DNA from 2 places in the Ornithinicoccus hortensis genome. Region 1 is predicted to be linked to the other one. Evidence: riboswitches for the same ligand, from Rfam matches in the RefSeq annotation. Region 1 holds a riboswitch; the other holds the start of a gene.
What was found. Region 1 has a riboswitch for cobalamin ahead of FB467_RS12640 (ribonucleoside-diphosphate reductase subunit alpha). Riboswitches for the same ligand answer to the same signal wherever they lie in the genome.
Positions count from the first base shown of each region.

Region 1 (10,642 bases):
CTGCGGGGCGACCAGCCCTGGCGGCTGCACCTGGCCCACGGGCTGGGCTTCCTCGGGGCGCTGTCCGGTGTCGTGCTGGCCCACGGGTCGGGCCTGTTCTCGATCGCGCTGCTGGCGGCGCCGCTGCTCACCGTGCTGCTGGCCCGGCAGGGACGTCGCTTCTGGCGCCGGGGCCACAAGGTGCCGGTCGCCGTGGCGGCTGTCGTGATCGTGACCGGCGTGGTGGGCCTGACCCTCTTCCTGCTAGATTTCCCGCCCTTGCAGGCGATCGTGGGCTACCAGCGGGGCGGGTCGCCGAACTACTGGGGCGCCATCGGCTCGACCCTGATCGACCACCCGCTGATCTACGTCTACCCGTTCCAGTCGTTCAACATCGTGGTCACCGCGCTGGTCTTCGTCGGGGTGTGGATCACCATCCGCAACACCCACGCCCGTTGGCTGGTGGTGGCGCTGGTGGCGACCTGGCTGCTCACCCTGCTCGCCGCCGGGCCGCCGGAGAACCCACTGCGGGTGCTCGCCGGCTTCTGGTACACCCAGGCATCCCGGCTCAACCAGCTCCTGGTCATCCCGGCCGTGGTGCTGGCAGCCGGCGGCGCGTCGCTGGTGGCGCGCAAGGTGGCCGACCGGTTCTCGGTGGGGATCGTCCGGGGCGGGATCGCCCTGGCCGTCGTGGTAGTCGTGGCGACCTTCGGGCTGCGGTGGCCCAGCCAGACGACGGTGATGTCCTCGGTCTACTCCACCTGGCCGATCGCCTGGGGCACCATGATCGACTCCTACGACGAGCTGGCGATGATCGACCGGGCGGGGGAGACGCTGCCCGAGGACGCCGTGGTGCTGGGGGAGCCGATCAACGGCTCGCCCTACCTGCTGGCCCGCAGCGGGGTGGACGTGGTCTACCCGCAGCTGACCGGCATCGCCGACTCGCCCGAGCGGGTGCTGCTGCAGACCGACTTCGACCGGCCCGCCTCCGCCGACGGGCCCGCCACGGGGTGGTGGAAGGACCCGGCCGTCTGCGAGGCCGTCAACGCCCTCGGGGTGACCCACGTCTACACCGACGACCTCACCTTCGAGGAGGGCGGCAAGTGGGAGGAGACCACGCCCGGGCTGCGGGACGTCGACCCGCACCGGGAGGGCTTCGGCGAGCTGGTCGACGAGGGCGGTCAGGCCCAGATCTGGCGGTTCACCGGCTGCGACCGGTAGCCGCTCACCGGGTCCCAGCCGGCGGATTGCCCCGCAGCGCCCCCTCGACGAAGTACCTGACCTCCCCGTCCTCCACCTCGACCCCGATCACGAACTTGCCCGAGGCCGTCGCCCGCACGTCGACCACGGTGCCGCGTCCGCGCGGCGTGACGACCTCGGACCCGGGGGTGAAGACCTTCTCGCTCATGGGTCCAGGGTAGGCCGACAAAACACCTTGACCCTGACGCAGCGTCAATGCCTACCGTGGCCGGCATGACGATCACGGTGCTGGACACCTACCGGCAGACCCACGACATCCTCGGCGCACCCGCGGCCGACCGGCCCGAGCTGCTGCGCCGGATGGCCGAGCCCGCCGCGGGTCTGTACCGGTACTTCCCCGGTGAGCCGGACCTCGTGGCGATGCACCGGATGACCGGCGGGTTCCCGCTGGACCGGGACGAGGGACGGTGCCTGGAGGCGCTGGCCGCGATGCACGGGGCGGACGTCTGGGACAGGGTCGGCCGGGCCCTCGAGGGCGGCCTCGGGGCCCTGCAGGAGGCCGTGCCGGGCTTCGCGATCCCCGACATCACGGCATACATCCTGCTGGGCGACCCGGCGAACCGTTACTTCATGAACCACGCGCTCGGGATGACCGGCAACGGCAGCGTCACCGGCTACCTCGCGCTCACCTTCTGGCCGTTCGAAGAGGTGCTGGCCAGGGTGGAGGCGACGGCGGTGCACGAGCTGCACCACAACGTGCGGTTCGCTCCCGGCGGCGCCGACTGGGACCCGGCCACGGTGACCGTTGGCGACCACGTCGTCTCCGAGGGGCTGGCCGACGCCTTCGCCCGCCAGCTGTACGGCGACGAGCTCGGCCATACCCGCATTGGGGTGCCGCACCTGGCCGACGACGAGGTCTTCGCCAAGGTGGTCACGGGCCTGGGCGTCACCGGGATGGAGAACTTCGGGGCGTGGGTGCTCGGGGACGAGGCCGCCACCGCGTTCGGCGGGACCCCGGTGGGGTTGCCGACCGGCGCCGGGTATGCCGTGGGGAACCGCCTCGTCGACCGCTACCTGGCGGTGACCGGCCGGACGGCCGCCCAGGCGGTCCACGACCCGGCCCGGGAGATCATCGAGACCGCCCTGGCCTGAGTGAATCGTCGGGGCGGCCGGCCCGTCCGGTCCGTCCGGTCAGTGGGCGCGGGCGTTCACCTCGTAGGAGGTGTTCGTCGACTCGAAGAAGTTCACCAGCTCCAGGGTGTCGTTGGCCGCGGCCATCCACTTGGCCGGGTTGGCCACCCGGTAGTGCGGCTCGAAGCCGAGCTCCTCCAGGCGCCGGTCGGCCAGGTACTTCACGTACTGGTTGATGTAGTCGGCGTTCAGCCCCAGGATCCCGCCCGGCAGCAGGTCGCGGTTGTACTGCTCCTCCATCGCGACCCCGTCGAGCACCATCTGCCGGATCTCCTCGGCGAACTCCTCGGTGGCGATCTCCGGGTTCTCCTCGAGCACGGTCAGGATCAGGTTGATCCCGAACTTCAGGTGCAGGCTCTCGTCGCGCACGATCCAGTCGATCAGGCTGCCGAAGTTGCGCAGCAGGTTCCGCTGCCGGAAGCTCAGCGCCACCATGAAGCCGGAGTAGAACCAGATGCCCTCCAGGATCACGTTGTAGGCCACCAGGTTCCGCACGAAGTCCTGCTTGCCCTCCACCGTGCTGATGTCCAGGGTCTGCTCGGTCATCCGACGGATGTAGCGGACCTCGAACTCCTCCTTGGCCGCCATCGAGGGGACCGTCACGTGCGACTCGTAGGCCTGCTCCCGGTCCACCGGGAAAGTCTCCAGGACGTACTCGAAGGCCATGCAGTGGTTGGCCTCCTCCCACATCTGCTTGGCCAGGTAGAGGTGGCACTCGGCCGCGTTGACGTAGGGGTAGACGCCGAACGCGAGCGCCTTGTTGACCAGCAGCTCGTTGGGGTTGAAGTAGCTCATCAGGAAGGTCAGGGCGTGCCGCTCGTCGTCGGTCATCCGCTCGAAGTCGCCCAGGTCCTCCCCGAGCTGGACCTCGTTGGGGAACCAGGTGTTGGCGACCGCCTGGTTGTAGAGATCGTAGGCCCACGGGTAGGTGACCGGCTTCAGGAGCAGGCCCTCCTGGATCCCGGTGCCGAGGATGCCGCGGGGCGATCCGGTGCCGGTCTGAGCGGTGGTGGGAGTGGTGTCAATGCTCATGTCAGGTCCTTTCGGGTATGCCGGGGCGTGGGGCTCACTGGCAGGAGTCGCACTGGAGGCGCTCCTGCGGGTCGATCGGGCAGGCCTGTCCGTCGATCAGCTCGAGCTGGGTCGTGTCGGGGTCCGGGGTCAGGTCCGGTTCCGGGGCCGGAGCGGTGGCGGGGACGGTCGGGGCCGGAGCCACGGCACCGAACCCGCGCGCGGCAGGAGCCGTCCCGGAAGCGCCCGCCCGGGCGACGCCGCCGAACCCGCGACGCGGCGCGCCGTTACCGCCCGCCTCCTCGGCCTTGTTGACCCGCACGGTGGACTGCTCGGCCTGGTGGCGCGGCATCATGTGCAGGTAGTAGGTCGTCTTGACCCCCATCCGCCAGGCGGCGGAGTAGAGCTCGACCATGTCGCCGAGGTCGCGGCTGGCCAGGTAGATGTTGCGGCTGATCGCCTGGTCGATCCACTTCTGGGCGCGGGCCGCGACGTGCAGGAAGGCGTAGGGGGAGAGCTGGAAGGAGGTCCGGTAGATCTCCTGGAGGTCGGCGGGCACGCCCTCGACCTTGGACAGGTCGCCCTGGTGGCGCAGCAGCTCCTCGCGCACCTGCTCCCACAGCCCCGCGTCCTGCAGGTCCTGGACCAGGTTGCGGTTGACCTCCAGGAACTTGCCCGAGCTGGTGGACCGGCTGAAGATCTGGCTGAACTGCGGGTCCAGCCCGGGGGTGGTGCCCGCCACGAGACCGATCGAGGCGGTCGGGGCGATCGCCATCAGGGTGGAGTTGCGGATGCCGCCGGCCACCTTGGCCCGCAGCGCGTCCCAGTCGAGCCGGGTGGTCCGGTCGACGTCGACGGGGGTGCCGCGGTCGGCCTCCAGCAGATCGAGGGAGTCGACCGGCACCAGGCCCTCGCTCCACCGGCTGCCGGCGAAGTTGGGGTAGGCACCCCGTTCGCGGGCCAGGTCCGAGCTGGCGTCGATCGCGTGCCAGGAGACGAACTCCATGATCTGGTCCATCAGCTCGTAGGCCTGCTCGGACTCGTAGGAGAAGCCGAAGCGCTCCACGATGTCGGTGAAGCCCATCACGCCGAGACCGAGCGCCCGGTTGAGCTCGTTGGACCGCTCCGACTCCGGCACCGAGCTGATCGTGATGTCGATCAGGTTGTCCAGCTGGCGCACCGCCAGCCGGGTGGACTCGGCGAGCCGGTCCCAGTCGACCCGGGCCTGCCCCCGCCGGCCGGTGACGTGCCGGGACAGGTTGACCGAGGCCAGGTTGCAGACTGCGGTGTTGTCCCGGTCCTGCGGCAGGCAGATCTCGGTGCACAGGTTGGACAGGTGGATCGTCCCGGTGTTCTGGTTCAGCGCCCGGGTGTTGATGGTGTCCTTCCAGGTCAGCCACGGGTGGCTGGTGGTCTGCAGGGAGATCAGGATGGCCCGGAACTGCTCGCGGGCCCGCATCCGGCGGTGCCGCAACTCCCCGGCCCTCGCCCGGGTGACGTACTCGGCATACAGCCTGCTGAACTCGGCCCCGGTGGCCTCGACCAGATCGGGGGTCTCGAGCGGGTCGAAGAGGTACCACTCGTCGTCCCGCTCGACCCGCTTCATGAACTCGTCGGAGATCCAGACGGCGGTGTTGGCGGTGCGGGTGCGGCGGTAGGGGTCGCCGGAGTTCTGCCGCAGGTCGAGGAACTGGGCGAAGTCGAGGTGCCAGTTCTCCATGTAGAAGCACAGCGCCCCGAACTTCTTGCCACCACGGCTCACCGCGCGCAGCGTGGAGTCGATGGTGTGCATGAACGGGATCGGGCCGGTCGAGGAGGTGTTGTTGGACCGGATCGGGCTGCCCTCGGAGCGGAGCTTGGAGACGGACAGGCCGATGCCGCCGGTGCCCTTGGTGAGCCACATGACGTCGCGCACGCTCTTGGCGATGTGCTCGATGTCGTCCTCCATCTGCATCACGAAGCAGTTGGACAGCTGGCTGTAGGAGGTGCCGGCGTTGACCAGGGTGGACCCGGCGGCCAGGTACTCGAGGCGGGACATCTTGTCGTAGAAGCTGATCGCGGCGCTCGTGGCGTCGTCCTCGGTGAGCGAGAGCCCCATGGCAACCCGCATCCAGAAGAACTGTGGCACCTCCAGCGGCGAGCCGTCGGCGCCGTCCAGGAGGTAGCGCACCCGCATGGTCTGCACGCCGATGAACCGGAGCAGGTCGTCCCGGGAGGGGTCGAGGGCCTCGGCCAGCCGCTCCAGGTCGAAGACCTCGGTCAGGCGGGTGTCCAGTTGCCCGGACCGGACGCCGGCCTCGATGTAGCCGGGGAACGCCGCGCGGTGCAGCTTGGCGATGGTGCTGGGGTCGACGTCGCCGAACAGGTCGTGGGTCTCCCCGAAGACCTGCTTGTAGAGCGACTTGACCAGCAGCCGGGCCGCGATCGTGTCGTAGGCCGGGTCGTCCTTGACGTTCTGCAACGCCACCTGGATGACGGCCTGGTCCAGCTCCTCGCTGGTGATGCCGTCGAACAGCGTGATCTCCAGCTCGGACTGCAGCTGGGTGGTGCGGGTGATCGCGTCGTCCAGACCGCGGGCCGCCGCCTCGATGGACCGGGCGACCTCGTACCCGTCGTATGCCGTGCGCGTGCCGTCGCGCTTGATGACCGTGATGCTCATCGGTTCACCCCTCGTGAACTCGGATGCGAAAGCGAGCCCGTATGCCGGGGGAGGGGAGGGCGGGACGCCTGACCGCCCGCAGGTGGTCGCGTCGGGCCCTGACCGTCCCGCGCGGTCAACGGACCACCGCCGTCGTCGGGACGGCGGTGCACTGGCAGGTCTTCGGACTCACGGGCCAGACCTGTTGCCAGGTCGCCTACTGTTCGCCGCTTCCCGGACCTGGATGGTCCAGTGCTTCGTGGCGAAGGTCGTTCCCGTTCACCGCTGCGGGGCAGTCCCGGAATCTCACCGGGTTCCCTCTTGCGACGACCACCTCCCCGAAGGGAAGCGGCCGAACCAGCTGCGTTCGCCACTATATACACGAAATCACACCGATGTAACCCCCCACATCTTGTGTCCCCCTCCCGCCCCCCATTTCCCGACCGGACGCGTGAGATGGCGGCCTCCACACCCCACCAGACGTCTGACCTGTCGGCCATTCACCCCCACCGGACGTCTGACCTGGCGGTCTCGACCCCCGACCGGACGTCTGACCTGGCGGCCTCCACCCCCGACCGAGCGCGCGACCGGGCGGCCGGTCCCGCAGGTCAGGACCAGGTGCCGCGTTCCTGCAAGACCTGCTTGAGTAGATCGGCCCGGTCGCTGACGAGTCCGTCAACGCCCAGGTCCAGCAACCGGTGCATTTCGGCGTCGTCGTTCACCGTCCAGACGTGGACCTGGACGCCCACGGCGTGGGCCGCCTCCAGGGTCGCCGCGTTGACTACCTTGATGCGGCCGAAATCCTCGGGGACCTGGAGGCAATCCACGCCGCGCAACACCCGCGCCAGTGCGGCTTCGCGTCGTCGGGGGAGCCGGGCGGCGGCCAGGAACCGGGCCACCGTGCGCTGGCCGGCCGACGTGGCGACCGGTCGGCTGAGCCGGCGTAGGGCAGCCGCGCGCCGGTGGTCGGAGAAGGAGGTGACACAGACCCTGTCGTGGGCGTTCGTCCGCTCGATCGCCCGGACCAGCGGCACGATGGCGCCCGAGGTCTTGATGTCGATGTTGACCCGCAGCTCGGGCCACGTGTCGAGGATCTCCTCGAGCCGGGGGACGGGCTCGACACCCCCGATGCGGGCACCGCTCACCTCGGCCCACGGCATACCGGTGATCGAGCCGGTGCGGTCGGTGACCCGGTCCAGGCGGGTGTCGTGGAAGGCCACGAGCACACCGTCCTGGGTTGCGTGCACGTCGGTCTCGACGTAGTGGTATCCCAGGGCGACGGCTGCTGCGAAGGCCGACATCGAGTTCTCCAGCCCCTCCTGCGAGAAGCCACGGTGCGCCAGCGGAATCGGGCCGTCGTGCTCCAGGTATGGGGTGGCTGCCACGTCACTCAAACTACCCGAATCTCGGCCGTGGCTAGCGCTGCGGCGCCTCTGGCCGCCAGATCGCGCGTTCGGTGGCCGTTTAGAACCGCCCGCTCACGCGTCCGGTCGGGGTGGAACGCCGCCCGCTCACGCGTCCGGTCGGAAGGGAGGCTGGGTCAGATGTCGCGGAAGGTCTGGATGCTGGCGCCGAGGTTGTTCAGGCGGGTGGCCAGGTCCTCGTAGCCGCGGTTGATCACATAGACGTTGCGCAGGACCGATACGCCGGGGGCGGCGAGCATCGCGAGCAGGATCACGACGCCCGGACGCAGCGCAGGCGGACACATGATCTCGCCGGCACGCCACTTGGTCGGGCCCTCCACCATCACTCGGTGCGGGTCCATCAGGTGCACCTTGGCGCCCAGCGTGGTGAGCTCGGTGAGGTAGATGGCGCGGTTCTCGTAGACCCAGTCGTGGATCATGCTCGAGCCCTCGGCGCACGCGGCGATGATCGCGAAGAAGGGCAGGTTGTCGATGTTCAGCCCGGGGAAGGGCAGCGGGTGGATCTTGTCCAGCGGCGCCTTGAGGGGACCGGGGATGGTGCGCAGGTCGACCAGGCGGGTGAAACCGTTGGCGGAGGTGTACTCCTCGCTCAGCTCGTACTGCAGCCCCATCGTGTCGAGCACCGCGAGCTCGATCTCCATGAACTCGATCGGCACCCGCTTGATGGTGATCTCGCTGCCGGTGACGACGCCGGCGGCCAGCAGGCTCATCGCCTCGATCGGGTCCTCGGACGGGGAGTACTCCACGTCCATGTCGATCTCCTCCACGCCGGTGACCTTCAGCGTGGTGGTGCCGATGCCCTCGATCTGCACGCCCAGGGTGCGCAGGAAGACGCACAGGTCCTGGACCATGTAGTTGGAGGAGGCGTTACGGATGACCGTGGTGCCCGGGTGCAGCGCCGCGGCGAGCAGCACGTTCTCGGTGACCGTGTCGCCGCGCTCGGTGAGCACGATCGGCCGGGTCGGGCGGCGGGAGGCGTCGACCGTGGCGTGGTAGGAGCCGTGGGTGGCCGTGACGTCCACGCCGAACTGGCGCAGCGCGGTCATGTGCGGCTCGACGGTGCGGGTGCCGAGGTCGCACCCCCCGGCATACGGCAGCTCGAAGTTGTCGAACCGGTGCAGCAGCGGGCCGAGGAACATGATGATGGTCCGGGTGCGCCGGGCGGCCGCCTCGTCGATCGCGGCCAGGTCGATCTTGGCTGGCGGCACGATCTCCAGGTCGTTGCTCTCCCCGAGCCAGCGGATCTTGAAACCGAGGCTGGTCAGGACCTCGGTGATCCGGTTGACCTCCTCGATCCGCGCCAGGTTGCGCAGCGTGGTCCGGCCCTTGTTGAGCAACGAGGCGCACAGCAGCGCGACGGCGGCGTTCTTGGAGGTGCGCACGTCGATCTCGCCGGACAGTTTCACCCCACCGGTGATCCGCAGGTTCTGCGGGACGGCGCTGCCGACGGAGACGATCTCGGAGTCCAGGCTCTCGCCGATCCGGGCGAGCATCTCCAGGGAGAGGTTCTGCTTGCCCTGCTCGATCCGGGCGATGGCGCTCTGGCTGGTCCCCAGCAGGCCGGCGAGCTCGGCCTGGGTGAGTTCCTTGTGTCGCCGGGCGTCCCGGATGAGGTTGCCAATGCGCGACAGGTAGGTCTCGGTCATACCCACCATGGTAGATCACATATGAGATATTGCCTCACGCGTCGTCGGCGTGGTCGCCGATCGCGCGGTGCAGGATCGGCCCGACCAGCTGGATCTGCCAGGGCCGGGCCCCGTGCGCGCCGAGCACCGACCCGAGGTCGTCAAGGGTGAGCTCCCCGCCGTCGGACGGCTCCGGCGGCTCCCACAGGACCCGCCGGACGGTGTCGGGGGTCAGCAGGTTCTCCACCGGGATGGTGTGCTCCTCGGAGAGGTCCGCCAGGTCCTGCCGGGCCTGCGCCAACCGCGCCGCGGCGACCGGGTCGCGGTCGGCCCACGCGCGGGCCGGCGGCGGCGCGTCGGAGCGGCGGGACAGCTCGGGCAGGTCCTGGTCGGGCAGCGCGCTGGCCTCCCGGATGGCGGCGAGCCAGTCGCCCTGGTAGCGGGTCAGCCCCTGGTGGGCGCGCCGCTGCCGGGACCGGGTGGACTCGGCGCTGCGCTCCCCGACCAGGGACGCGGCCGTCCGCGGGGCGCGCGTGGCCAGGTCGATCAGCGTGGCGTCGGGCAGCACCCGGCCGGGGGAGACGTCGCGCTCCCGCGCGATCTCCTCCCGCGCCTGCCAGAGCTCGCGCACCAGGGCCGCTCCGCGGCGATTCCGTATGCGGTGCATGCCGGACGTGCGCCGCCACGGGTCGGGTCGGTCGGCGGTGCCCTCGAAGTGGGTGAGCGCCTCGAACTCCTGGGCGGCCCAGTCGGCCTTCCCCTGGGACTCCAGGTCCGCCGCGAGCGCGTCCCGCAGCTCGACCAGGAGTTCCACGTCGAGGGCCGCGTAGCGCAGCCACGGCTCGGGCAGCGGCCGGGTCGACCAGTCCACCGCGGAGTGTTCCTTGGCCAGGCTCACCTGGAGGTAGTGCTCGAGGGCCGCGGCTAGCCCGACCTTGGGCAGGCCGGCCAGCCGCGCACCCAGCTCGGTGTCGAACAACCGGGTGGGCCGCATCCCCAGCTCGGCCAGGCACGGGATGTCCTGGGTGGCGGCGTGCAGCACCCACTCGGTCCCCGAGAGCAGGTCCCCGAGCTCCGCGAGCTCCTCGAAGGGGACGGGGTCGATGAGCCAGGTGCCCGAACCCCGGCGGCGCAGCTGCACCAGGTAGGCGTGCTGGCCGTAGCGGTAGCCGGAGGCGCGCTCGGCGTCGACGGCCACCGGCCCTGTGCCGTCGGCGATCGCGTCGAGGGCCTCCTGCAGGTGGCCGTCGTCGGTCACCAGGTCGGGCAACCCCTCGCGGGGCTCGGTCAGGTGTTCGATCGGCGGGCCCTCGGGCTGCGCCGTGTCCTCGGTCACCGCCGGGACCCCGGCAGCGGGACGACCCCGTCTGGCAGGGGCGGCAGCCCGGCGATGGTGCAGAGCAGGTCGCCCCAGGCCTGCAGGTGCTGGTCGATCGTGTCGTCGTCCACCGGGGTCCAGGACGCGCGGATCTCCATCTCGACGGTCTGGTCGCGGTCGGACAGCGCCCCGAAGCTCTCGGAGATGACGCAGGTCACCGCGCCGGCCTCGGCGGCGAAGGCCAGCCCCCGCGACT
Region 1 is NZ_VFOP01000001.1:2,690,539-2,701,180, reverse strand. Features, by position in the region: gene FB467_RS12660 (DUF6541 family protein) at 1-1,200, shown strand, start outside; gene FB467_RS12655 (hypothetical protein) at 1,205-1,387, opposite strand; gene FB467_RS12650 (DUF2268 domain-containing putative Zn-dependent protease) at 1,453-2,331, shown strand; gene FB467_RS12645 (ribonucleotide-diphosphate reductase subunit beta) at 2,371-3,402, opposite strand; gene FB467_RS12640 (ribonucleoside-diphosphate reductase subunit alpha) at 3,437-6,040, opposite strand; cobalamin riboswitch at 6,177-6,396, opposite strand; gene FB467_RS12635 (glycerophosphodiester phosphodiesterase family protein) at 6,628-7,404, opposite strand; gene FB467_RS12630 (helix-turn-helix domain-containing protein) at 7,560-9,089, opposite strand; gene FB467_RS12625 (ribonuclease D) at 9,124-10,404, opposite strand; gene FB467_RS12620 (DUF3000 domain-containing protein) at 10,401-10,642, opposite strand, start outside.

Region 2 (10,642 bases), 1.9 Mb from region 1:
GGATGGTCGGTCAGGACCCGCTGGCGGGGTTCGTCACCGACACCGTCGAGGAGGAGCTCGCCTACGGCATGGAGCAACTCGCCGTGGCGCCGGACGTGATGCGCAAGCGGGTCGAGGAGACGCTCGACCTGCTGGGCATCGCCGAGCTGCGTCGCCGGCCGCTGCGCACCCTCTCCGGCGGTCAGCAGCAGCGCGTCGCGATCGGCTCCGTCCTGACCATGAACCCGCGCGTCCTGGTCCTCGACGAGCCCACCTCGGCGCTGGACCCGACGGCCGCCGAGGAGGCGCTCTCGGCGATCACCCGCCTGGTGCACGACCTCGGGGTCACCGTCGTGATGGCCGAGCACCGGATGGAGCGGGTGGTGCAGTATGCCGACCGTCTCCTGGTCGTCACCCCGCCGGACGGGCATCGTGGCGGCGGGGTAACCGACGGGGAGCCGCACGAGCAGCTGCGCACGGCCCCGGTGGCCCCGCCGGTGGTGCAGCTGGGCCGGTTGGCCGGCTGGGAGCCGCTGCCCCTGTCGGTCCGCGACGCCCGCCGCCGGGCGCCGGAACTGCGGGAACGACTGGCCAGGGTGCCGGAGGACCGCAGGCCGACACCGGTGCGACACCCCTCGTCGGACGGGGCGGACGTCGTGCTGCGGGCGCACCAGATCGTGGTCCGCTACGGCGACGTGGTCGCCGTCGGCGGCGTCGACCTCGAACTGCGTCGCGGACGGGTGACGGCGCTGATGGGCCGCAACGGCTCCGGCAAGTCCTCCCTGCTCTGGGCGGTCCAGGGCTCCGGGCGGCGACACTCCGGCACGGTGTCCGTCGAGGGTCGGGACACCGCCACGCTGTCCGCCCGGGACGCGAGGCGGCTCGTGGGGTTGGTCCCGCAGAGCGCGGCCGACCTGCTCTACCTGGAGACCGTCGACGCCGAGTGTCGTGCCGCGGACGAGGAGTCCGGCTCCGCCGCGGGCACCTGCCGTGGGCTGCTGGACCGGATGGCGCCGGACATCCCGGGCGCGCGGCACCCGCGGGACCTGTCCGAGGGGCAGCGGCTCTCCCTGGTGCTGGCGGTCCAGCTGACCGCCACCCCCGGGGTGATGCTGCTCGACGAGCCCACCAGGGGGCTGGACTACGGCGCCAAGGCCCAGCTGGCGCAGGTCCTCACCGGCCTGGTCGCGGGCGGCACGGCCGTCGTCGTGGCGACCCACGACGTGGAGTTCGTGGCCGCCGTCGCCGACCGCGTCATGGTGCTGGCCGAGGGTGAAGTGGTCGCCGACGGGCCCGCCACCGACGTCATCGCCGCCTCGCCGATCTTCGGCCCCCAGGTGGCCAAGGTGCTCGGCGCCCCGTGGCTCACCGTGGACGACGTCCGGACCGCGCTCGAGGTCTCCCCGTGACCCCCCGGGCCGCCGTGCCCGTCCGTGCCGTCCGGCTCGGGCCCCGGTCGGCGATCGTCCTGACCCTGGCCTCCGTCGCCGGGCTGGCCATGTTCCTCTGGCCGTTGTTCACCCAGGTCGAGCCGTCCCCGATGCAGCACGGGACCGACGCCCCGTTCGTCTTCATGGCGGTCCTGCCGGTCCTGGTGCTGATCGTGCTCGCCCAGATCAGCGAGGGCGGCATGGACTCCAAGGCGCTGGCCATGCTCGGCGTCCTCTCCGCCGTCAACGCCGCCCTGCGCCCGCTCGGGGCGGGCACGGCCGGCATCGAGCTGGTGTTCTTCGTCCTGGTGCTGGCCGGCCGCGTCTTCGGCCCGGGCTTCGGGTTCGTGCTGGGCTGCACCTCCATGTTCGCCTCGGCGCTGCTCACCGCCGGGGTCGGGCCCTGGCTGCCGTTCCAGATGTTGTGCTCCGCCTGGATCGGGCTGGGCGCCGGCCTGCTGCCGCGACGGGTGACCGGTAAGGCCGAGATCGCCATGCTCGCGGCCTACGGCGTGGTCGTCGCCTACGTCTTCGGCATGCTGATGAACATGTGGTTCTGGCCGTTCATCACCGGGGCCAGCCTGGACTACTACGACGGCTCGATCTCCTACGTGCCCGGTGCGCCGGTCCTGGAGAACCTGCACCGCTTCCTGATCTTCACGCTGCTGACCTCCACGGCCGGGTGGGACACCGGTCGGGCGATCACCAACGCCGTCGCCATCGTGCTCATCGGGCCGGCGCTACTGGCGACCTTCCGCCGGGCCGCGCGGCGCGCCTCGTTCGGGGTGCGCCCCACCTTCGACGCCGACGGCACGCCCGGAGCACGGTCGCGCTAGAGTTCGGCTACCGAAGGACAGGTAGGGGAAGCCGGTGCGATTCCGGCGCTGACCCGCAACCGTGACACGCCCCCGCGTGGAGCCGGAATGCCTGCCGGCCCTTGGGCTCGATGTGAACCGCCGTGGTCTGCGGGACGAGCCGGAGGCGGGACCTTGCCCCCATCCCCGCCGAAGGGTGCCGCAGCCACCCTTCGAAAGGTCCCCGACAATGTCCCTCACACCCCGCCGGCTCGGTCTCGTGGCAACGGCCGGCCTGCTCCTCGCTCCCCTGACACCCGTCGTCAGCGCACATGCTGCACCGGCTCCGGCGCCCGCCGCAGACGAGGCGGCGGCAGTGGCCGCCGCCGACTACGTCGTATCGCAGATCTCGGACGACAACCTCGGCGACCCCGGTGCCACCGCCGACGGCATCCTCGCCCTGCTGGCAGTGGACGGTTACGACGCCGAGGTCGAGTCGATGACCGACTGGCTGGAAACGCAGGCACAGGCATACGCCGGCGCCGGCGGACCAGCCGCCGGGAAGGTGGCCCTGGTGGCCGCCGTCACCGGGCGGGACGCCACCGACTTCGGTGGTGTCGACCTGATCGCCGCGGTCGAGGGCTCCATCGGTGACGACGGCACGTGTGGCAGCTGGGGCTACGCCTTCGGCCAGGCGCTGTGCATCCTGGGTCTGGATCGTGCAGGGGCCGAGGTGCCCTCCGCCGCGGTCACGAACATGTTCACCTACCAGGACCCCGAGACGGGAGCTCTCGGCTACTACGCGGGGGACGACTTCGTCCCCGACAACGAAGCGTCCGGGCTCGGGCTCGCGGCGCTGGCCGCGGTCACCGAGCAGGAGGGCGCCACCGCGTCCGCCGTTCAGGTCCGCAACTACCTGCGGGAGGCCATGACGGAGGAGGGCTACTGGGAGAACTTCTCCCCGGTGAACACCACGGGCCTGGTCGCCCCCGCGCTCGAGCTGGTCGGCGACGACATCGACCTGTCCGTCGACTGGATGGTGGGTCAGCAGCTGCCCGATGGCGGTCTTCCGAACGTGCTCGACGGCGAGAGCTCGGACCTGCGAGCAACCGTCCAGGGAATGCTGGTCTTCACCGGTGAGAGCTACCTGTCGGTGGGCGAGGGCGGGGAAGACCGGGTCGACCTCGTCCTGGGCCCCGAGAAGGTCGACCGGGTCTCCGGACCGAACCGGTACGCCACCGCGGCCGCCGTCTCGTCCACTACCGAGCCCGGCGTCCCGGTCGTTTACGTGGCTACGGGCCGGGAGTATGCCGACGCGCTCGCCGGCTCGGCCCTGGCCGGCAGCCAGGACTCCCCGGTCCTGCTCGTCCGTCCCGGGGACGTCCCCGAGGAAACCGCGACTGAGCTCACCCGGCTGCAGCCCGGGTCGATCGCCGTCCTCGGCGGCACGGCTGCGGTCTCCGACGACGTGGTGACCACGCTCGGCGGGTTCACGCCCGGGGATGTGGAGCGGATCTCCGGTTCGACTCGGTACGGCACCGCTGCCGCGGTCGCGTCCGAGTTCGACGGGGCCACGGAGGTGTTCGTCGCGACCGGCCGGGACTACGCCGATGCCCTGAGCGCCGCGGCCTACGCCGGCGCGGTGGACGCTCCGGTGCTCCTGGTCCGCCCCGACGAGGTGCCGGACGAGACGGCTGCCGCGCTGACCGAACTCGACCCGGACACCATCACCGTGCTCGGCGGCTCGGCCGCCATCGACGACGACGTGGTGACCGACCTCGGGGCGTTCGGCCTCGTCCAGCGGGTCTACGGCACGGACCGCTACGAGACCGCCGCGGCACTGGCCCAGCGCCACGAGGGTGCCGAGTCGGTGCTCCTGGCCACCGGTCAGGACTGGCCGGACGCCCTGACCGGTGCCGCCCGCGCCGGCCAGCTCGGCGAGCCGCTGCTGCTGGTCCAGCAGGCCCAGGTGCCGCCCGTCACCGGCGAGGAGCTCGTGCGGCTGGCTGCGCCCGAGCTGCACGTCCTCGGCGGGTCCGCCGCCGTCGACGGCGCCGTGCTGACCACGCTGGAGGCGCTGAACTACGCCGGCTAACTGCACCGGACCACGTCGGCCCGGCCCACCGCACCCGGTGGGCCGGGCCGGACGGGCACGACAGCGGCTCCCTGGTGTGAGGTGCGCTACACCCGGGAAGACCGGCAGCCGCGCGGGCGTTGACGAGGATGCGTCGGGCAGTGGAGCCGTTTTTGGTTCTGCCACCCGGCGCCTTTTCGTATACCCGCTCCGACACCGAGGAACAGCCCCCATGGGACCCCGTCTCACCCAGCCCCGCCCCCGCACCGACGCCCCGGCCAGCGCCCGCCTCACGTGGCGCGAGCGCCGTCAGGACGCCCAGCTGCGCAAGGAGCTGGCCGCCCGTCCGCAGCACGTGCGCAACGAACTGTTGGAGATGCTCAGCCGCCAGCGCTGACCGCACTCCCCGTCGGGTCCGCCGGACCGTCGGGTGTTCAGCCCCCGATCGGGAAGACCAGCACCTGCTGCGGTTGTCCGTCGGTGCTGCTGACCACCGTGATCCCACGGTCGGTGAGGCCGACCCCGTTGTAGTAGTAGGTCCGCTCGGCGCGGTCGATCCACCGCTCGCCGACCAGGTCCAGGTCCTCGTCGAACAGGGAGATACTGGTGCCGACGCCGTCGTAGGACACGGACACCAGCCGATCGTGCCCGTCTGGCCCGAACGCCACGGCGGCGACCGCCTCCTCCGGGCCACCGTCGGCATTGATCCTGGTGCGCTCGCCCGTCGCGAGGTCGTGCACCTCCGGCGGGACGGCGAAGTGGGTGTCCCATCCCTGCACCACCGCGCGGGCGCCGTCCGGTGACAGCCCGACCAGGCTCTCGTCGGGGCTGTGTTCCAGGACCGGTCGGAGATCGGCCGGGGCCCCCGACACTCCGTCCGACACGGCATACAACCCCGCTCTCGTGGCCGACTCCCCCTCGCGCACCTCACCGGCCACCCACGGGACACCATCCACCACGAACAGGCCCCGGACCTCGACCTCCTCCAGCGTCGCGACGGTCTCCGGCTCGCCGGTCGGCCCGTCGACGTCGAGGGTCCTCAGCTCGGTCCGGGCGTCCGTGGCCCACGTGTAGAGCAACCGTCCGTCCCCCGCCCAGGCCAGGTCCGGGGTATCCGCGATCCACTCCTCCGGCGTCACCGGCTCGGCCGCGCCGGTAGCCAGGTCAAGGACCCAGACCACGTCCTGGACACCTTGGCTGTTCCGGCTGCCGGGCTGGACGAAGGCGAGCTTGGACCCGTCGGCGTTCCACGTCGCGTCCCACGTGCCGACACCGTAGCGGCCGGTGTCGGTGCAGGTCGCCTCGGCATACCCGGGGCCGGTCCGGATGCAGAACTCGCGGACCCAGTCGTCCGCCCCGTCGGGGACGGTCGGCTCCATGGCGGTGACCAGCTCCTCGCCCGAGGGCGACACGGCGACGAAGGACTCTCCCGCGCCGAGGGTCACCACCTGCGGCTCTCCGATCGGCCCGGGCTGCGCAGGCTGAGCGGCCCGTTCGCTGCAGGCCGCGAGCAGGGCCGCCATCGCCACCGCCGCGGCCCTCCGCAGGGCATCGTGTCGTCGTCCCATGTCGCTCGGACGCAGCCACGAGGGAATCCGCTCCCGGCGGCGGACGAGGTCCGGTCGCCGAACCCGAGGGCGGGACATCACCGGCGCCGTGCCGGTAGGCTCACCGGGTGATGGCCTACCACGCGGACTCGGCGGAACTCACCGAGAAGGAAATACTGACCTGGGACCTGTTCGGGACCGCCTGTCGCGAGCTCGCCCAGCAGGTCGCGGACTCCGGCTTCGAGCCAGAGATCCTGATCGCGGTGGCCCGCGGTGGGTTGCTACCCGGGGGCGGCCTGTCCTACGCGTTGGGGGTCAAGCTCACCGACGCGATCAACGTCGAGTTCTACACCGACGTGCACGAGACGCTGCCCGACCCGGTGCTGCTGGCCCCGATGCTGGACACCGACTCCATCAACGGCAAGCGGCTGCTCGTGGTCGACGACGTGGCCGACTCCGGCCGCACCCTCGCCCTCGTGCTCGACCTCCTGCAGTCCCACGGCGCCGAGACCCGCAGCGCGGTGCTGTATGCCAAGTCGCCCAGCGTGGTGGCGCCCGACTACGTGTGGCGCCGCACCGACGACTGGATCGTCTTTCCCTGGTCGGCCGAGCCGCCGGTCACGCCCGGGGCCGGGGCCTGACCGGGTCCTCCCCGGCCACGGCAGTCACCCGTCCTGGGGTCCGTCGCCGCCGCTCTCCGGGGTGCCCTCGAGCTGCGGGCGGACCCGCTCTACCCCGATGGTCACCTGGGCGAGGAACGCGGCGACGGCACCGACCGCGACCAGCGCGGGCGCAATGACCGCAGTGACGGCAGTGACCGCCACGCCCGCGGTCAGCGGGACCTCGAGCAACACCCTGCCGTCGCTGTTCTTGATGAACAGCCGCCGGACGTTACCTTCGGCGATCAGCTCCTTGACCTTGTCGAGTGCCTGCCCACCGGACACGGTGAACTCCTCGTACCAGGTCTTCCCGGACGCAGCGTCATCGGTGGTCCGGCCCTCGGCCCCTCGGTCCGTGTTGTCAGCTGACTGAAAGCTCACGATCTGCTCTTCCCGTGGGGATCGTCGGCGACTCCGGTCGAGCCGACCGCGGGAGACGATCCCCACTGATCCGAGTCTGGCAGGCACCGCGGCGCCGATCACTCGGTGATCACCCTGACTCCCCCGGGAGACGACCCTGGTCCGACCCGGGGTGGGCGTCCCGACCGGAGCACGACCGACCCGCCGGTCACCTCTCGGCTGGATACCTTCCTCTCCCCCACGTAGGCTCGGTCGCCGGTCGCGGCAGCAGCCGCGAGTAACAGTCGTGAGAGGAGCATCGCAATGGGTGCAGAAGTTGGCTGGATCGCCTGGATCGTCATCGGAGGCCTGGCCGGTTGGATCGCCAGCAAGTTCATGGGCACGGACGCGCAACAGGGCATCTTCCTGAACATCGTCGTCGGCGTCGTCGGCGCGTTCCTGGGTGGTTTCCTGCTGGGCGCACTGGGCGTAGACATCGAGGGGGCGGGCTACTTCTTCAGCTTCCTCACCGCGATCCTGGGTGCCTGCATCCTGCTGTTCCTGGTCAAGCTCGTCACCGGACGCGGCAAGGCCTGACCCACCGTCCCACCACCTGACGCCCACCCGCCGACGCACTCGGCCGGTGGGCGTCGCTGGCTCCTCCCCTAGAAGTCCAACACCTTAACCGTCAGCAGCCTCTGCTCGGCAAGCTCGCGCCAGTACCCATCACAAGTCAGCGCGGGTAGCTCTAGACGCTGCGCCGTCGCCAGGATGAGGGCATCTGCCATGGAAAGGGTTGAGGTGAGGGGGTGGCGGGCTCGATCCCACGTGCGGGGTGCCGGGGTGCCCCTGAGCCAACTCGATGAGGTCCGCCGGCTCAACGAGATCGTCTGCGGCCCGGGGCTCAAACTGCATACCCAAGCCTGCCAACGTCTCGTGGATCTGCGTCCCGGTCGACACGTTGCCCCTGGTGAGTTCCGAGCCGTGGATTGCGTCGAGGGTGGCTTGCAGGTCGGGCCTGATCGCGGGCCGGAAAGCCTGCGTGGTGCCGTTGATCGCGATGGTCGGAGTTGGCGGGCGACGTTGTGCATGGCTGGCCTCGACGAACGTCCACGGCGGCGGGCAGCTCCGTTGGCCCTCCATCGTTCTGGTAACTGCATCTGTACGCTTAGGCTTATAACGGGCTCTTCGCAGATGAGGGTGTAGTCGTGAGCGGATCTGGGGTCGGCGCGTCGGTGCCGGGGTGAGGGTCGAGGTCTTCCGAAGATGGAGGTTCCTACACCGCCCACCCGAAGACCTCGACGTGCCCGACGTTACATTCACGCGCCCCGACCTGACGACCTTCACCCGCCTGGAGGACCTCGGTCTGGAGATCACCGGCCAGCTCCTGGAGCCCGACCGGGCGGTGCTGGCCTGCCGCGTGGTGGACCCCGACGACTGGTGCCGACGATGCGGCTGCCAGGGCGTGCCGAGAGACACCGTGATCCGCATGCTGGCGCACGCACCTTTCGGGTGGCGTCCCACCACGCTGCTGATCACCGTCCGCCGGTATCGCTGCACCGAGTGCGGCCACGTGTGGCGTTAAGACACCACCAAGGCAGCGGAGCCGCGGGCGAAGCTCTCCCGGGGCGGGCTGACCTGGGCACTGGTCGGGATCGTGGTCCAGCACCTATCCATGGCCCGCGTCGCCGAGGGCCTCGGGGTGTCCTGGCACACCGCCAACGATGCCGTCCTGGCCGAGGGCAAACGAGTCCTGATCAACGACTCGCACCGCCTCGACGGCGTCGCCGTCCTCGGGGTCGACGAACACTGTTGGCGGCACACCCGCAAGGGCGACAAGTACGTCACCGTCATCATCGACCTCACCCCGGTGCGCGATGGAACCGGACCAGCCCGCCTGCTGGACATGGTCGAAGGACGCTCCAAGCAGGCGTTCAAGACCTGGCTAGACGACCCGGGACCAGGCCTGGCGCGACAACATCCAGGTCGTGGCCATGGACGGGTTCTCCGGCTTCAAAACGGCCACCACCGAGGAACTGCCCGACGCGGTCAGCGTCATGGATCCGTTCCACGTAGTCCAGCTGGCCGGGGAGGCGATGGACGACTGCCGCCGCCGAGTCCAGCAGCAGACCTGCGGGCACCGCGGCCGCAAGGGCGACCCGCTCTACTCCGCCCGACGCACCCTGCACACCGGCGCCGACCTGCTCACCGCCAAAACAGACCGCCCGCCTGGACAAACTCTTCGCGGCCGAGGAGCACGTCGCGGTCGAAGCCACCTGGGGCATCTATCAGCGGATGGTCGCCGCCTACCGCGAGCCCGACCGAGCCAAGGGCCGAGAGAGGATGTGCGCGGTCATCGAGTCCGTCCGCCAGGGCGTCCCGGCGGGCTTGGAGGAGCTACGCCGGGTCGGGCGCACCCTGTCCCGCCGCGCCGAAGACGTCCTGGCCTACTTCGACCGGCCCCACACCAGCAACGGACCCACCGAAGCGATCAACGGCCGCCTCGAACACCTACGAGGCCTCGCCCTCGGCTTCCGCAACCTCACCAACTATATAGCCCGCGCCCTACTCGAGACCGGCGGATTCAGACCCCAACTACACCCCTAACTGCGAAGAGCCTTATAACGAGTCAACCGATGAGTCAACGGCTCCTTGCTGCTCACCCAAGGTCATGATACCCTACTTGGTTAACGTTCTGCAGCATGCAGGTGGGTAAGGAGTTCCCATGGCGGGTTGGCGGTTATCCAAGGCAGGTGCGGCTGGGGCGCTCATGTGCGGCCTTCTCTTGCCGGTCGCTCCGGCGTCAGTCGGCGAGGTAAATACGATCAACATTTCTACCTCGACACACGAGGTGACAGACGTTCCTGCGGCGCAGATCAGTGACGGATTAAGTGCCGTGGACATGAGACAGCTGGAGAAGGCGGCTGACCTCACTGGCACACCACTTGAGGAGTTGATTCGGTCGGCTTGGGACGACAACTTCTCGCTGCTCATCTCGGAGCTCCGAGAGACTGACCCTGACTCGTTCTCCGATGCTGAGATCGTTGATGTTGAGCATGCTTTTTCGCGGTCTGACCGAATGGATAATGCACTCGGCATCTGGGTAGCGACAAACTAATGCCCGCTCTTCAGCTCACCACGGAAGCCACTCACACGCCGCGAAGACGAAGGTGGGTATGGCTGATTGTGGTTGTCGTTCTTGTTGCTCTCATCGCCGTGTTCTTCATCCTAATGCAGCGCGGTGTTTCGTGGCGGGATCAGGTGGAAATCGTTGATGCGATACAGCCTGAGCCGAATCGTCTTGAACTGTTTGTGGACACATGTGGGGCCGAGCCAGAGCTCGAGCTACTGAGCGAAGATAGTCAACGTGTTGAAGTAGCCGTCGTTTCGACGCACACTTTCGGGGGCAGCGGAGGCAGTGACTGTCTTGACGTGGTGAGCATCCGTTTGCAGGAGCCACTTGGCGATCGTCCGCTAATTGACAACACGTCTGGGAATGAGGTCATGGTGCGTGACGGGTGACGACATCCAGGCGGCCGTCGATGCGAGCCGGAGGAACCTATGCCTGCGATCCAGATTTGCTCACCTGGCCGGCGAGGACTTGCCCGCATACGCCTCTGCGCTCGAGGAGCGCTACGCCGAGCAGAAGACCCTCTGGGTTCGATCGATCCTCGAGGCCGCTCGGGACAGGCGAGGCGGAGACCCAAGCCATGTTCCCCTGGGGATCGCTCCCCCAGGGCCACTCACCGAGAAGGAAATACTGACCTGGGACCTGTTCGGTACCGCCTGTCGCGAACTCGCCCAGCAGGTCGCGGACTCC
Region 2 is NZ_VFOP01000001.1:800,926-811,567, reverse strand. Features, by position in the region: gene FB467_RS03735 (ABC transporter ATP-binding protein) at 1-1,388, shown strand, start outside; gene FB467_RS03730 (ECF transporter S component) at 1,385-2,245, shown strand; cobalamin riboswitch at 2,233-2,358, shown strand; gene FB467_RS03725 (cell wall-binding repeat-containing protein) at 2,580-4,298, shown strand; gene FB467_RS18410 (hypothetical protein) at 4,510-4,674, shown strand; gene FB467_RS03720 (hypothetical protein) at 4,712-5,845, opposite strand; gene FB467_RS03715 (phosphoribosyltransferase) at 5,956-6,465, shown strand; gene FB467_RS03710 (DUF4342 domain-containing protein) at 6,490-6,864, opposite strand; gene FB467_RS03705 (GlsB/YeaQ/YmgE family stress response membrane protein) at 7,147-7,419, shown strand; partial or broken gene FB467_RS03700 (ISL3 family transposase) at 8,126-9,429, shown strand; partial or broken gene FB467_RS03695 (phosphoribosyltransferase) at 10,541-10,642, shown strand, end outside.
Region 2: another riboswitch for cobalamin. It lies ahead of FB467_RS03725 (cell wall-binding repeat-containing protein); the one in region 1 lies ahead of FB467_RS12640 (ribonucleoside-diphosphate reductase subunit alpha).